Regions from separate parts of the Marinobacter sp. bablab_jr008 genome, predicted to be linked through region 3. Evidence: predicted binding sites of a transcription regulator. Region 3 holds the regulator's gene; each other region holds the start of a gene.
The links. The regulator FliA, encoded in region 3, starts transcription of late flagellar genes. The targets are predictions, from matches to a motif close to CTAAAGTTTNNNNNNNNNNNGCCGNTAA.

Region 1: a site for FliA is predicted at 1,439-1,466, ahead of JIF53_RS02405 (methyl-accepting chemotaxis protein). Genes of this name have one in related genera too.
Region 2: a site for FliA is predicted at 1,955-1,982, ahead of JIF53_RS10090 (methyl-accepting chemotaxis protein). Genes of this name have one in related genera too.

Annotation. Positions count from the first base shown of each region.
Region 1 covers NZ_JACDWW010000037.1:63,787-67,964, forward strand. The annotation lists gene ampD (1,6-anhydro-N-acetylmuramyl-L-alanine amidase AmpD) at 1-510, shown strand, start outside; gene JIF53_RS02400 (histidine kinase) at 510-1,397, shown strand; gene JIF53_RS02405 (methyl-accepting chemotaxis protein) at 1,514-3,544, shown strand; gene JIF53_RS02410 (cob(I)yrinic acid a,c-diamide adenosyltransferase) at 3,575-4,132, opposite strand; gene JIF53_RS02415 (ketopantoate reductase family protein) at 4,156-4,178, opposite strand, start outside.
Region 2 covers NZ_JACDWW010000059.1:320,881-325,058, reverse strand. The annotation lists gene arfB (alternative ribosome rescue aminoacyl-tRNA hydrolase ArfB) at 1-164, opposite strand, end outside; gene JIF53_RS10100 (NAD(P)H-binding protein) at 262-939, shown strand; gene JIF53_RS10095 (hypothetical protein) at 1,003-1,857, shown strand; gene JIF53_RS10090 (methyl-accepting chemotaxis protein) at 2,079-4,178, shown strand, end outside.
Region 3 covers NZ_JACDWW010000054.1:210,943-215,120, forward strand. The annotation lists gene JIF53_RS08270 (chemotaxis protein CheA) at 1-385, opposite strand, end outside; gene JIF53_RS08275 (protein phosphatase CheZ) at 404-1,189, opposite strand; gene cheY (chemotaxis response regulator CheY) at 1,211-1,594, opposite strand; gene JIF53_RS08285 (RNA polymerase sigma factor FliA) at 1,755-2,498, opposite strand; gene JIF53_RS08290 (MinD/ParA family protein) at 2,531-3,343, opposite strand; gene flhF (flagellar biosynthesis protein FlhF) at 3,417-4,178, opposite strand, start outside.

The sequences.
Region 1 (4,178 bases), on a different contig from region 3:
CCCAATTTTGGTCCCCGCCCGGACGGTTCCTCTATCTCACTGCTGGTGGTTCACAACATCAGCCTGCCGCCGGAACAGTTTGGCGGCCCGCACATCGAGAATTTTTTCTGTAACTGTCTGGATACTGCTGTCCACCCCTATTTTGAAACGATCGCAGAGCTGAAGGTGTCTGCACACGCGTTGATTCGCCGGGATGGTTCCGTTATTCAGTTTGTCAGCTGTCTGGACAGGGCATGGCATGCTGGCCGTTCCAGTTTTCAGGGTAAGGAGGAGTGCAACGACTACTCCATTGGTATCGAGCTCGAAGGTGCGGATGACGTTCCCTATACCGATGATCAGTACCGTGCGCTGGCGCGTCTGGCGCTCCTGGCAATGACAGCCTGGCCGGAAATCACGCCGGGTCGCATTGCCGGCCACAGTGATATTGCTCCGGGCCGAAAAACCGATCCAGGGCCCGCGTTTGAGTGGTCTCGCTTCCGGGCACTGCTGTCGAACGAGGAGATGGCCTGATGTCGTTGGTTGTTTTTCTGATTGCGTACGTGATTCGCCGCAGGCTGGACCGCGCCGACCACCTGGCCAGCGATGAGATCTGGCGTCGCTGGTTTCATCGTTGGGGCCGGGTAGAAGCGGGTCAGGAGCGGTCAGTCTGGAGAGGGGCGCTGCTGGTTGTGTTACCTTCTCTGGCGCTCGCTGGCGCGTGGGCGCTGTCCAGTGAGGCGGGCTACCGCTATGCCCTGTATCCGCTTGAACTGGTGCTGATGGTGGTACTGATGGGAGCGCCGGGCTGGCGCAAGGTGCTGCGAGCCTATTCCGATGCCTGGCGGCGCGGAGATATGCAGGCTGCCTGGCACCATGTTCAAGAGCGCCTGCCCGCCTCCGAAAGAGGAGCGGCGCTATCGCCAGAAGCCATGCACCTGTCGGTGTCGCGGGCGCTGATGGTCTCGGTTTTCGAGCGTTTCTTCCTGGTGGTTTTCTGGTACGCCGTCGGCGGCATAGCGCTGGCTTTTCTGGCTCGCGGGCTTGTAGCTCTGGCGGGCCAATGGCCGCAGGCGGCCGCGCGGGAACGCTATCAGCGGGCGGCCCGGCTTATCGGCTGGATTCCTTCCCGCTTGCTGTCATGCACATTCGGACTCGCCGGTGACCTGGCCGGCTGGTCCCGGGAAATACGCAAGGTATTCCCGGGATTCGGGAAAAAGACCGCGGATGTGCTCATGATTTCCGCCAACGGGTCGTTAACTGGTTATGCACTTGATCCTGCGCGCTTTTCGGAGTTGCACCCGGAAGAGTGGCCCGATTTTGGCGGACGGAGCCTCAGCGCCATAAGGGACCTCCTCAACCGGAGCATGCTGGTGTGGATATGTGCGTTTGCATTGCTGGTGATCGCAGGCATGGCCTAGCCGGAAAGCAAAAACGGATTACAGAATAACACTAAATAGTGATTAAGTTTTTCCGGCAACGGGCGATAATCAAACAAAAGAATAAAGATTCAGTTGTTAGAAGCAGCGAGGGCTCTGTGAACTATATAATCAATCCGGCTGTAGCACTGATGAATCGGCTGCCCATGGTTTACAAATTCAGCCTCATCAGCATTCTCTTTCTTGGCCCTATCATCGTGCTTTGCTGGTTGGTGATTTCCGGGCTCAACCAGTCGGTTCAGACCATGACCCGCGGCATTGAAGGTCTTGCAGAACTCCAGAAGGTGGAACGCCTGCTGGTGGCGTCGATGGATTACCGTGACTATCAGGCCCCTGGCATTCTGAAAGACGAACAACCCCTGCTCGAAAAAGCCAACGAAGCGGCCAGTCGTATGGACGCCCTGTTGGCAGATCTCGCCGAACCACAGCGTTCTTTTGACACCTCCGGCTCCTGGCAGGAGCAGATTCTGGCTGTAAGGGAAGAATGGGAGACGCTCAAAGCCAACGATAACTATCAGGGCAACATTGACCCCCAGTTCAAGTACTACCAGGAATTTGTGCAGAAGGTGATGGCCTTGCTGCCGGCGACCATTGAAATCAGCGGGTTGGGGCAGGATGCGTCCCGGGAAAACCTGCTGCTGTTAGGGCTGGTGCGTTCTGCGTTGCCTGAGTCTCGCACTGTTGTTGGCGGCGCCCGTTCATACGGTATTTTTGCGCTGGTGGAAGGTCAGGTGGGCTATGCACTCAGCGAAACCCTGAATGAAATCTACGATCAGTTGACCAACCGCAGTTCGCTGCTTTCGCCGGCCCTTTCCGTTGCTGTGGAGGCGTCGCCCCAGCTGGCAGAGAGTGCGAGCGGTGCGTTGACCCGCACGGAAGAGAGCCTGATGACAGTGCGTGATGAGCTGGACCTGAATGTCATTACGCCTATGCGCCTGGAGCTGCCCTGGCAGGAATTCGACGAGACCGTATCGGCGCAGATGGGATATTACGATACCCTCAGCGATCGTATCTTCGATGTGGTTGCCGGTAATCTTGAGGATCGCCTGGCTCGCCAGACCGGGCAGCGCACCCTGATTCTGGTGGCGCTGATTGCTGTGATGCTGGTGGTGGTCTACCTCTATGTGGGCTTCTTTATGTCTGTGCGGATTGCCATCAACCGGTTCAGCGAAGCTGCAAGAAATGTGGCCGCCGGCGATATGACCACCCATATCCGGTTGAACAACCGGGACGAACTGGGGGAGCTCACCTCTGAGTTCAACAACATGACCGATCGTATTGCTGAGCTTGTCCGGTCGGTGGGCTCTACAACAGCAGATGTTGATCAGCAGGCGGTCCGGGTGAATGACACCGCATCGGCTAACAGTCAGGCCGTGGCCCGACAGATGGAAGAGACCGGTCAGATCAACGAGGCCATGGGCCAGATGGTGGAAGCGGTCAATGAAGTTACCGAGAGTGCGCACCGGGTGGCGGATAGTGCGGGGAATGCCGAGAAAGATACCGAGAAGGGTCGGGAAGTGGTGGCCGATACGGTGGCGACCATTAACCGGCTGGCTACGGAGATTGCAGGCGCCGTTGATGTCATCAACCGGGTGAGTGCGGACAGTGACAATATCAGTCAGGTTCTGGTTGAGATTAAAGCAATTGCCGAGCAGACCAACCTGCTGGCGCTGAACGCGGCCATCGAGGCAGCGAGGGCGGGAGAACAGGGGCGTGGCTTTGCGGTGGTGGCGGATGAGGTTCGCTCATTGTCCCAGCGTACCCACAAGTCCACTGAGGAAATTGAAGGCATGATTTCCCGGCTTCAGGGTGGTGTAAAAGAGGCGGTATCTGCCATGACCTCAAGTCACGATGCCACGGAGAAGACGGTACAGAAGTCTGGTGAAGTGACCGAAGCGCTGGATCGGATCGCCTCGGGCATTTCCGAAATCGTGGATATGAGCCACCAGATTGCCCAGGCGGCGGAGGAACAGTCGGCCGTGGCCAGGAACGTGAATGCCAACGTGGAGCGCATTGGCGAATTTGGCCAGAGCACTGCCTCCAACGCCGAAGAGACTCTGGCTTCGTCCAGACAGATGTCGGAGCTTACCGCGTCGCTTCAGCGCCTGGTGGAAGCATTCAAGGTGTAATCTGCGGTTGTTGTTGTGAAAAATCCGGCCTCAGAGGCCGGGTTTTTTTTGCTCCCAGAGAATCTCCTGGCTGCCATCCCGGCGAGCCAGCACTCGGGCGATGACAAACAGCAGATCGGATAACCGGTTCAGGTAGTGACGCGAGGCAGTATTGATGGAGTCCTCGTGGCCAAGGGCCACCACCACGCGCTCGGCCCGGCGACAGACCGCCCGTGCCAGATGACATTGTGCTGCGGCAGGGCAGCCCCCGGGCAGGATGAAGTTTTTTAGCGGCGGCAGGTCGGTGTTGTACTCGTCCAGAGTCTGCTCCAGCCACTCAATGTGATTGTCGCTGATCACCTTGCTGCCCGGGATGGCAAATTCGCCGCCCAGATCAAACAGGTGATGCTGAATGCGCCGGAAGGTATCGATCAGACGGTCACCAGAGGGAAGCGTCTCAATCAAAACGCCGATATGGCAATTCAGCTCATCTGCCATACCCATGGCTTCCACTCGCTGGGCATTTTTGGCGATACGGTTGCCATCGGCCAGGCCGGTAGAACCGTCGTCTCCGGTTCGGGTGTAGATCTTCGACAGGCGATTGCCCATGGTCTTGCTCCCTCTGGTAAAAGTCAGTTCAGTTGTTGTACCTGTT
Region 2 (4,178 bases), on a different contig from region 3:
CGTTCTTTGTAAAACGGCGGCAGGGTGGAATGCAGGATGTCGAACCGGAGGTGTACGGCAGAGGCAACCTTATTCACATTCTGACCGCCGGCCCCCTGGGATCGTATCTGCGTAATCTGGATTTCCCAGTCTGCCAGTTCGACGGCATTGGATAATTTCAGCATAGTGGCACGTGTTGAGAGCTCGGATTCGGGTGTTTACGAGTATCATCCTACGCAATCCGGCAACCAATCAGAAGCGATGAACACAGGGAGACACCGAATGAAGGTGATGGTTTTAGGCGCTACCGGCCTGACCGGAGGCATGGTGGTGGAGAAGCTCCTCGAGCAGCCGGAGATATCGACTGTGATCGCTCCGGTTCGCCGGCCGATGGTCGTGGAAAATTCGAAACTGGAGCAGCGCTTCATGGATTTTGATGCGATGGAGGCTCAGCCTGACGCTTTCCAGGTGGATGTCCTGATCTGTTGTCTTGGAACAACCCTGAAAAAGGCAGGCTCCAGAGAAGCCTTTCGCAAGGTCGATCATGACTATGCATTGAAGGCAGCTCAGATGGCCCGTAACGCCGGTGCACGGGCATTGATTCTGATGTCGGCCATCGGAGCATCTTCGCAATCCCCGGTTTTCTACAATCGAGTCAAAGGAGAGCTTGAGGAAAATGTCCGGGCGCTGAAATTTCCTTATCTTGCGATCTACCACCCGAGCCTGTTGCTGGGGCAGCGCAAGGAGGCTCGAACGGCCGAGGCTCTTGGTGTGGCCGTCATGCCGGTTGCGAATCGGGCGTTGATCGGGCCACTGAGAAAATATCGGGCGATTGAAGCGGAAGCCGTAGCGTCGGCCATGGTCAACGAGCTCGAGACCATTAGCGGAATCACTTCGGGCGGTGCAGTGGTGAGAGTGTGGGAGTACGACGATATCTTAACGATGGGCAATCGTCGCTAATGCGGTCCTTCACCTGATGTAAAATCTGGGTCACTGTTCCCGAGCGATCGATGAGGTTGATTAATGAAATATGTACTTTTTCCTTTTCTGGTGTTTTCCGTACTCATGGCGACAGGGTGCAGTCGCCCGGAATCGCCCCAGGAAGTATCGGAAGCGTTTTGGCAAGCTGTACTTGAAGAGGATGCTGAAGCGGCCGCAGATTATTCAACCCTGGTCGATGAAGCGGCATTCGATGGTTTTGAACAGCAATGGCAGAACGTGAGCATTGAGTGGGGGCGTGTGGTCATTGATGACAATCTGGCCCGGGTAACCACCACCCTGAGTGGTCTGGAGGGCCAGAACGAAGCCACGGAGTCCTTAACCTATCTGGTACGTAAAGGTGACGACTGGCTGGTGGATTATTATCGCACCGGCGATGCCCTGAAACAGGGCCCGGTTTGGGGAAGTCTTGTTGGGCAGCTGGAAAAACTGGGTGAAGATCTCAAGAGTCGCTGGGCAAATCAATCCGATGAGATGGCGGTAGAGCTTGAGAGGCTGGGGCGGGAGTTGCAGCAACAGGCCCAGAGTATGAATGAAGATATGTCGGCGTTGCCTGAAGAGTACGGTGACCAGCTGAGCCAGCATCTGGAAGAGCTGTCTGAATCCCTGCGGGAAGCGCTTAAATCTACCCCATCTGCAACGCCGCAGGACAGACGTACCTTGAACGAAACGGTAATCAGGCTTGAAGACCAGCGGGAGCAGTTGTCTGAAGTCAACTTGAAGACGCTTGCGGAGAGCACCGCGACCGCCGCCGAAGCCCAGCTGCAATTGGGCGAATTGAGCGAGGAGTTTGCGGCCTACAAGGCGGAATGGCGGCAACGTGTTGTCGACATGCAAGCAGAAATGGCTGAGTTTCTGGAGAATCTGAAGACCCGCTGAGCCCAGGGGCGCCTCGCCCTTCTTTAGTGCATATTTTTGATGGCGCACCCCGATGGTGCGCCTCTCTCATCGTTTGAATCCGGCAGTTGCTACTTCCCTTCAGGTTTTGACCGGTCCGCCGGTTCAGGCCCGCTCTTTGCTTAGCTTCCTTCTGAAAGCAGGTATGTTTGCACCACCTCGTTGTAGTGCAGGCATGCAGTACCGATTGAGGAAGGCGCGCTATGACTTTACGCAGTGATTCCATGAACCTTTCATCCGATGAGCGGGGTTGGTTGCCCTGGTTTGGGGCCACAGGTAAGTTGCGGATGGGATGGTCCTGTTTTTTGAACCGCCAGCAATATGCAACGAATGAAGAGATATTCGAGAGCATCGCGAAAACCCGTCGCGAAGCGCTGATTAACTGGGCAAATGGCAAGTGGGCCTTCCTTGAGGGGCTTGCGGCACGACTTGAGGGTAGCGAACACGATAGCATTTCAGAGGTACTGGATTCGGCCGTTACGCGCCTCCGGGAAATTTCCGAGCTTTTCGTTGTGAAAGAAGATGGCTCTGTTGTCGCCTCGACGGTGACCGGCAGAACCGGAGCCGCAGGTCTCATGCCCGCGGCCGTGCAACGAGGGGTGAGAGAGCGGTTTCTCCACGGGCCCTACAGTGATCCGGTCACCTTGCAGCTTGGTGCCACAACCTCCAGGTTTCATGACGATGTCACGCTGATGTTCTACCAGCCGGTCGCTCTCGCTGGCAATCAGGCAGCGGCAGTCTGTGCCCGGGTTCCGAACGATGTCATGAGTGACCTGATTCAGCGCGAAGCCGGGCACATTTTTGAAGAGTCCGGCGACAACTACATTTTCATGATCGACAGTCAGTTTGATCCGTCGATCAGACCGGGAGTTGCCTTGTCGCGCTCGCGGTTTGAAGACGCCACCTTCAGTCACGGTGACAACCTCAAAGACGGAATCCGTACGGGCTTCGGTACAGTACGGATTCGGGAACACACCGAGTTCGAAATACGTTTCACCGACCCGGCTACGGGGCAGTTGCACCCGGGGGTACGCGAAACCATGGCCCGCGGTGAAAACCTCTACGTTAAGTACCCCGGCTATTCCGACTATCGCCACATACCGGTGATTGGCAAAGGCGTGACCTTCCAGTTACCCGGGTCTCCTGATCGTTGGGGCATGATGTGTGAAGGCGACCTGGAGGAGGTGTATCGGAAACGTTCGGTCAGCTATCGACTGACAGCGCGGCTCGGGGTCCTTATGGCGCTTATCTGGGCAGCCAACGTAGCGGTTTCGGCAAGCGGTGCTCCCCTGTGGCTGGAAGCCTCCGTGAACGCGATGGTTGCGCTCCTGGGTCTTGTCATCTTCCGGGCAAGTTCCGCCAAGCCATTGGCAGATAGCCTGTCATCACTCGCGGATGTCATACGAAACATTGCCGAAGGAGGCGGGAATCTGCGCCAGCGTCTCGATGTCGGCAAGACCAAGCGGGATGAGAGCGGGGATCTCGCGCGCTGGATGAACAGCTTTCTGGATACCCTCGACGGCATGGTGGGTCAGGTCATCAGTCTTGCGGGTGAATCCCGCTCCGCCAGTGAACACCTTGTGGGTCAGAACCGCCAGGCGGATGAAAAGATTCAGCAGGTGGTACACGACATAGAGCAGATGCTGAAGGGCGCTGATCTGCAGCAGAACGAAATCGAAAATGCCTCGACCACAGCGCAGGAAATGCGAGTTAGCATGGAAGATGTGGTGGCTCGTGCCAAAGATCAGTTTGCCCGTGTCAGCCGTGAAACCGAGAGCATTCGCGACGTTATCGTGCGTTCGGCCGAGGGTATTCGCGCCGCGAGTGAACGCACGGACGAGATCGGCAAGGCGGCAGAAATGATTAACGACATTGCTGCCCAGACCAATCTTCTAGCGCTCAATGCAGCCATAGAAGCGGCTCGGGCTGGTGAGGCAGGGCGGGGATTTGCAGTCGTCGCCGATGAGGTCCGGCAACTGGCCAGTCGGACAGCCCAGGCCACGACGGAAATTGATGAGCGTCTGTATCGGGTGCGGGAAGAAACTCAGCGCGCCGTAACCACAATGGAAGAAGGCATGGCAGAGATGGAGGCCCGTCTGGCTCAGGCCCGGGCGGCGTCGGATGACAATGCCGAACTGCATCACATGGTCGACAAGCTCTTCCGGGCGATCTCGGGCATTGCGGAAACCAACGCGGTCCAGAGTGCCCAGACCAGTGGCGTTGCTGACAGCGTAAGCTTCATGACGACGGTGATCGCGGGGTTGACGGCCAGTTCTGAGATGACGCACGTGTCGGCAAACAAG
Region 3 (4,178 bases):
GTTTGGCGAGTGCGTCCAGGGCTTCGATCAGTTCGTCCGGCGCGGGCGTCGGCTCTTCCCGGTTGCGAACTTCTTCGAACATGGCGTTAACGTTGTCCAGCGCCTCCAGAACCACGTCCATCAGTTCCGGAGTGACCTTGCGCTTGTGATTCCGGAGAATATCGAACACGTTCTCTGCAGAGTGGCAGCAGTTAACCAGTGCCTCCAGCTGAAGGAAGCCTGCGCCCCCTTTCACGGTATGGAAGCCACGGAAAATGGCGTTCAGCAGATCGCTGTCATCGGGATGCTGCTCCAGATCCACCAGCTGCTCCGACAACTTTTCGAGTATCTCGCCGGCTTCTACCAGGAAGTCCTGCAGGATCTCTTCATCAGCATCTAACGCCATGCGTCACCCTCTTTATTATCAGAATCCGAGACTGGACAGCAGATCGTCCACATCGTCCTGCCCCGAAACTACATCTTCCCGCTCATCAGCCTTAATCTGGGGCCCTACCCCTTTTTCGGCCGATTCTTCTTTTTCTTCAATCTGGTGCACCGTGCCGGTCAGCTGATCCACGTGGCTGGCCATCACCACCAGACCCAGAAGGTTGTCTTCCACCTCTTTCACCAACGCGGTGACCTTCTGGATAACCTGGCCGGTCAGATCCTGGAAGTCCTGAGCCAGCAGGATTTCCGACAGGTTCTGGTACAGACTGTCGGAGTCCGTCGTCAGGCCAGCGAAGAACTTGTCGATGCGACCATAAAGCTCCCGAAACTCCGCAGGCTCCATTTCACGACGGCGCAGACGCTGCCACTCATCCCGCAGGGCAACCGCTTCATCCCGCATGGCGTGAGCCACCGGCATGCTTTCCTCAACCAGATCCATGGTGCGGTTCGCTGCCTGGCTGGTCATCTGAACCACATAGGCCAGACGGTCAGAAGCGTCGCTCATCTTCGACAGCACTTCTTTCTGCTCGGCATTACGCGGGTCTATCTGGAAGTTCCGGATTGCCTCATGGAGGCTGCGGGTCAGTCGCCCCACTTCCCGATACAGACTCTGATCGCGAACCTCGCTCAGTTCATTGATCAGGGTCATCGCCTTGGCATAATTCCCGGCGTTTACATTCTCGGCCAGGTCGGAGGCCTGTTTTTGAAGCTTCTCCGCCACCTCCGGATCAAGGCCCTGATGGTTCTGTTTGGTATCACTCATGGCGAGCCATCCGACCTCTGGTTACTGGATTCGTTCGAAGATTTTCTCGATCTTTTCCTTCAGCACGGCTGCCGTGAAAGGCTTGACCACATACCCGTTCACCCCGGCCTGAGCCGCAGCCACGATCTGGTCCCGCTTGGCCTCTGCCGTTACCATCAGAACCGGCAGGTTCTTCAGGTTTTCATCAGCACGGACAGCCTTCAGAAGGTCAAAGCCCGACATGCCGGGCATGTTCCAGTCAGTCACCAGGAAGTCATACTTGCCGCTTCGGAGCATGGGCAACGCGGTGTTGCCATCGTCCGCTTCATCCGTATTGGTGAAGCCGAGATCTCGCAGCAGGTTTTTGATGATGCGTCGCATTGTGGAGAAGTCATCCACAATGAGAATTTTCATGTTCTTGTCCAATGGGACCTCCAGTCAGTAACACCCGGAATTCATTCAGCCTTTTGGAAGTCTAGCAGGCTGCTACCTTAAGCGCTTATTGTGTGGTGTTTGCGCACGTTGTAAAGCATCGTTTACCAAAAGCTACACAGCTTGCTGAAAGCGAAACACAGCACCTGGCCGATCAGTCGTTGTCACCATCCCGCCACTCGGCCAACCGGCTGCGAAGTCTCAACGCCGCCTGGCTGTGAATCTGGCTTACCCGGCTCTCACTGACCCCAAGCACCGCACCGATTTCCTTGAGGTTGAGCTCCTCCTGGTAATACAGGCTCAATACCAGTTTTTCACGCTCAGGCAACTGCTCAATGGCGTCTGCTAGACTGCGCTGGAAAGCGCCTGAAGCAATACCGTCCAGCGGATTATCACTCGCTTCTGCTTCTTCTATCGGCAGCTCGCCGGATTCATTGAGCTCATCAAGACTAAAAAGTCTACCGCTGTTCGCGTCGGCAAGTGAGGCATGATACTCGTCCAGACCAATGCCAAGCTCTTCAGCTACTTCGGCATCCTGGGCCTCGCGCCCGGTACGATCTTCCACTTGTTTGATAGCACTGGCGATTCGCCGGGCGTTGCGATGCACTGAGCGGGGCACCCAGTCGCCCTTGCGGATCTCATCCACCATGGCACCGCGGATGCGAATCCCTGCGTAGGTTTCAAAGGTGGCACCTTTGCCGGAAGAATAGCGCTGCGCGGCCTCCAGCAGGCCAATCATACCGGCCTGCATAAGGTCTTCCAGCTGCACTGATGGCGGCAGCCGGGCCATGAGATGAAGGGCGATTTTCTTGACCAGCGGCGCATGCTCTTCAATCAGGGCTGAAGGGCTCCTGGCGCCGGCCTGATGGTAAATTCCCAGATGTTTCGCCAATGTCATGTATCCGGTTTTCTTGTAGGACTGGATTCAGATCAGACTTCGACGAGCCGCTCCACGAAGAATTCGAGATGCCCCCTGGGAGAGGACGGCAAAGGCCAACTGTCCACTTTTTCGGCCAGAGCCCGGATAGCCAGCGAGGCTTTCGCCCTCGGATAGGCATCCAATACCGCTTTCTGTCTTTGGACGGCTTTCTTGACGGCCTCGTCGTAAGGCACGATACCTACATATTGTAGTGCCACATCCAGAAAACGCTCGGTGACCCGGGTCAGTTTTTCAAACAGATGGCGGCCTTCCTGCTCATTGCGGACCTGGTTTGCCAGGATACGGAAGCGGTTGGTGCCATAATCCCGGTTCATCAGCTTGATCAACGCGTACGCATCGGTAATGGAAGTAGGTTCGTCGCAGACCACCAGCAGAAGTTCCTGCGAGGCCCTGAGGAAGCTGACCACCGATTCAGAAATACCTGCGGCGGTATCCACAATCAGAACGTCAATCTGGTCGCCCAGCTCACTGAAAGCGTTGATCAGGCCGGCATGTTCCATGGCGCTGAGCTGGGTCATACGCTGGGTGCCGGAGGAAGCCGGTACAATCTTGATACCACCAGGGCCATTCACCAGCACGTCTTTCAGATCACAATCGCCGCTGAGTACGTCTTGAAGATTTCGATTGGCGGTAATGCCGAGCAACACATCGATGTTGGCGAGCCCGAGATCCGCGTCCAGCAAGACAACCCGGCGCCCCTTCTGGGCCAGGGCGATACCGAGATTGACCGAAACATTGCTCTTGCCGACACCGCCCTTGCCGCCGGAAACCGCAATCACCTGAACCGGATGTGGTCTGCTCATACTGTTATCAGTCTCTTACTACGTTCTTGTACGGGCACGCGTGCCGGTGTTTTATTCTGGTCGCCAACGAGGCTCAGGCACCTTCGGCGACTGTCTGTGCGCTCTGCACGGCCTTAAGCCGTTCTACGCCCAGGCGCACTAACGGAATGGCCTCCGCCCTCTGGAGATCTTCCGGTATCTTCTGGCCATCGGTGTACCAGGCCACCGGTAAGCTGGTCTCCATAACGAACCCGAGCGCTTCGCCCAGGGTCAGGGCCTCATCAATCTTGGTCATGATGCAGCCTGCAAGGTTTGCCATCTTATAGCAATGCCACACGGATTTCATGATACGAGGCTGACTGGTGGCGGAGACCACCAGATGTGTACGGATATTGTGATCGCTGCGAGCCAACTCCGCCAGTTGTTCCTGGTAACCGCGGTCGGCACTGGTCAGGCCGGCAGTGTCAATCAGCACCAGGTGTCGATCCGATAACTCATCAAGAATGTCATCCAGGGAATGGCTCTCATCCACCACACGCACGGGCACATTCAGGATGCGGCCGAACACGAAGAGCTGCTCATGAGCGGCCACACGATAGCGGTCGGTGGTCACCAGGGCCAACGAATCCGGACCATGCTCAAGGACGTAGCGGGCCGCCAGCTTGCCAATGGTGGTGGTTTTGCCAGACCCGGTTGGCCCGACCAGGGCATAGATACCGCCGGCATCAAGCCAGTCTTCGCGACCGGTACGAACGCCGGTCGCCAGCATTTTCAGTGACTGCTTCCAGCCGTCCTCCAGACGCCCGGCCCGGTGCCGACGGGACAGAGAGCCGGCCAGCTCCGCGCCCAAACCGAA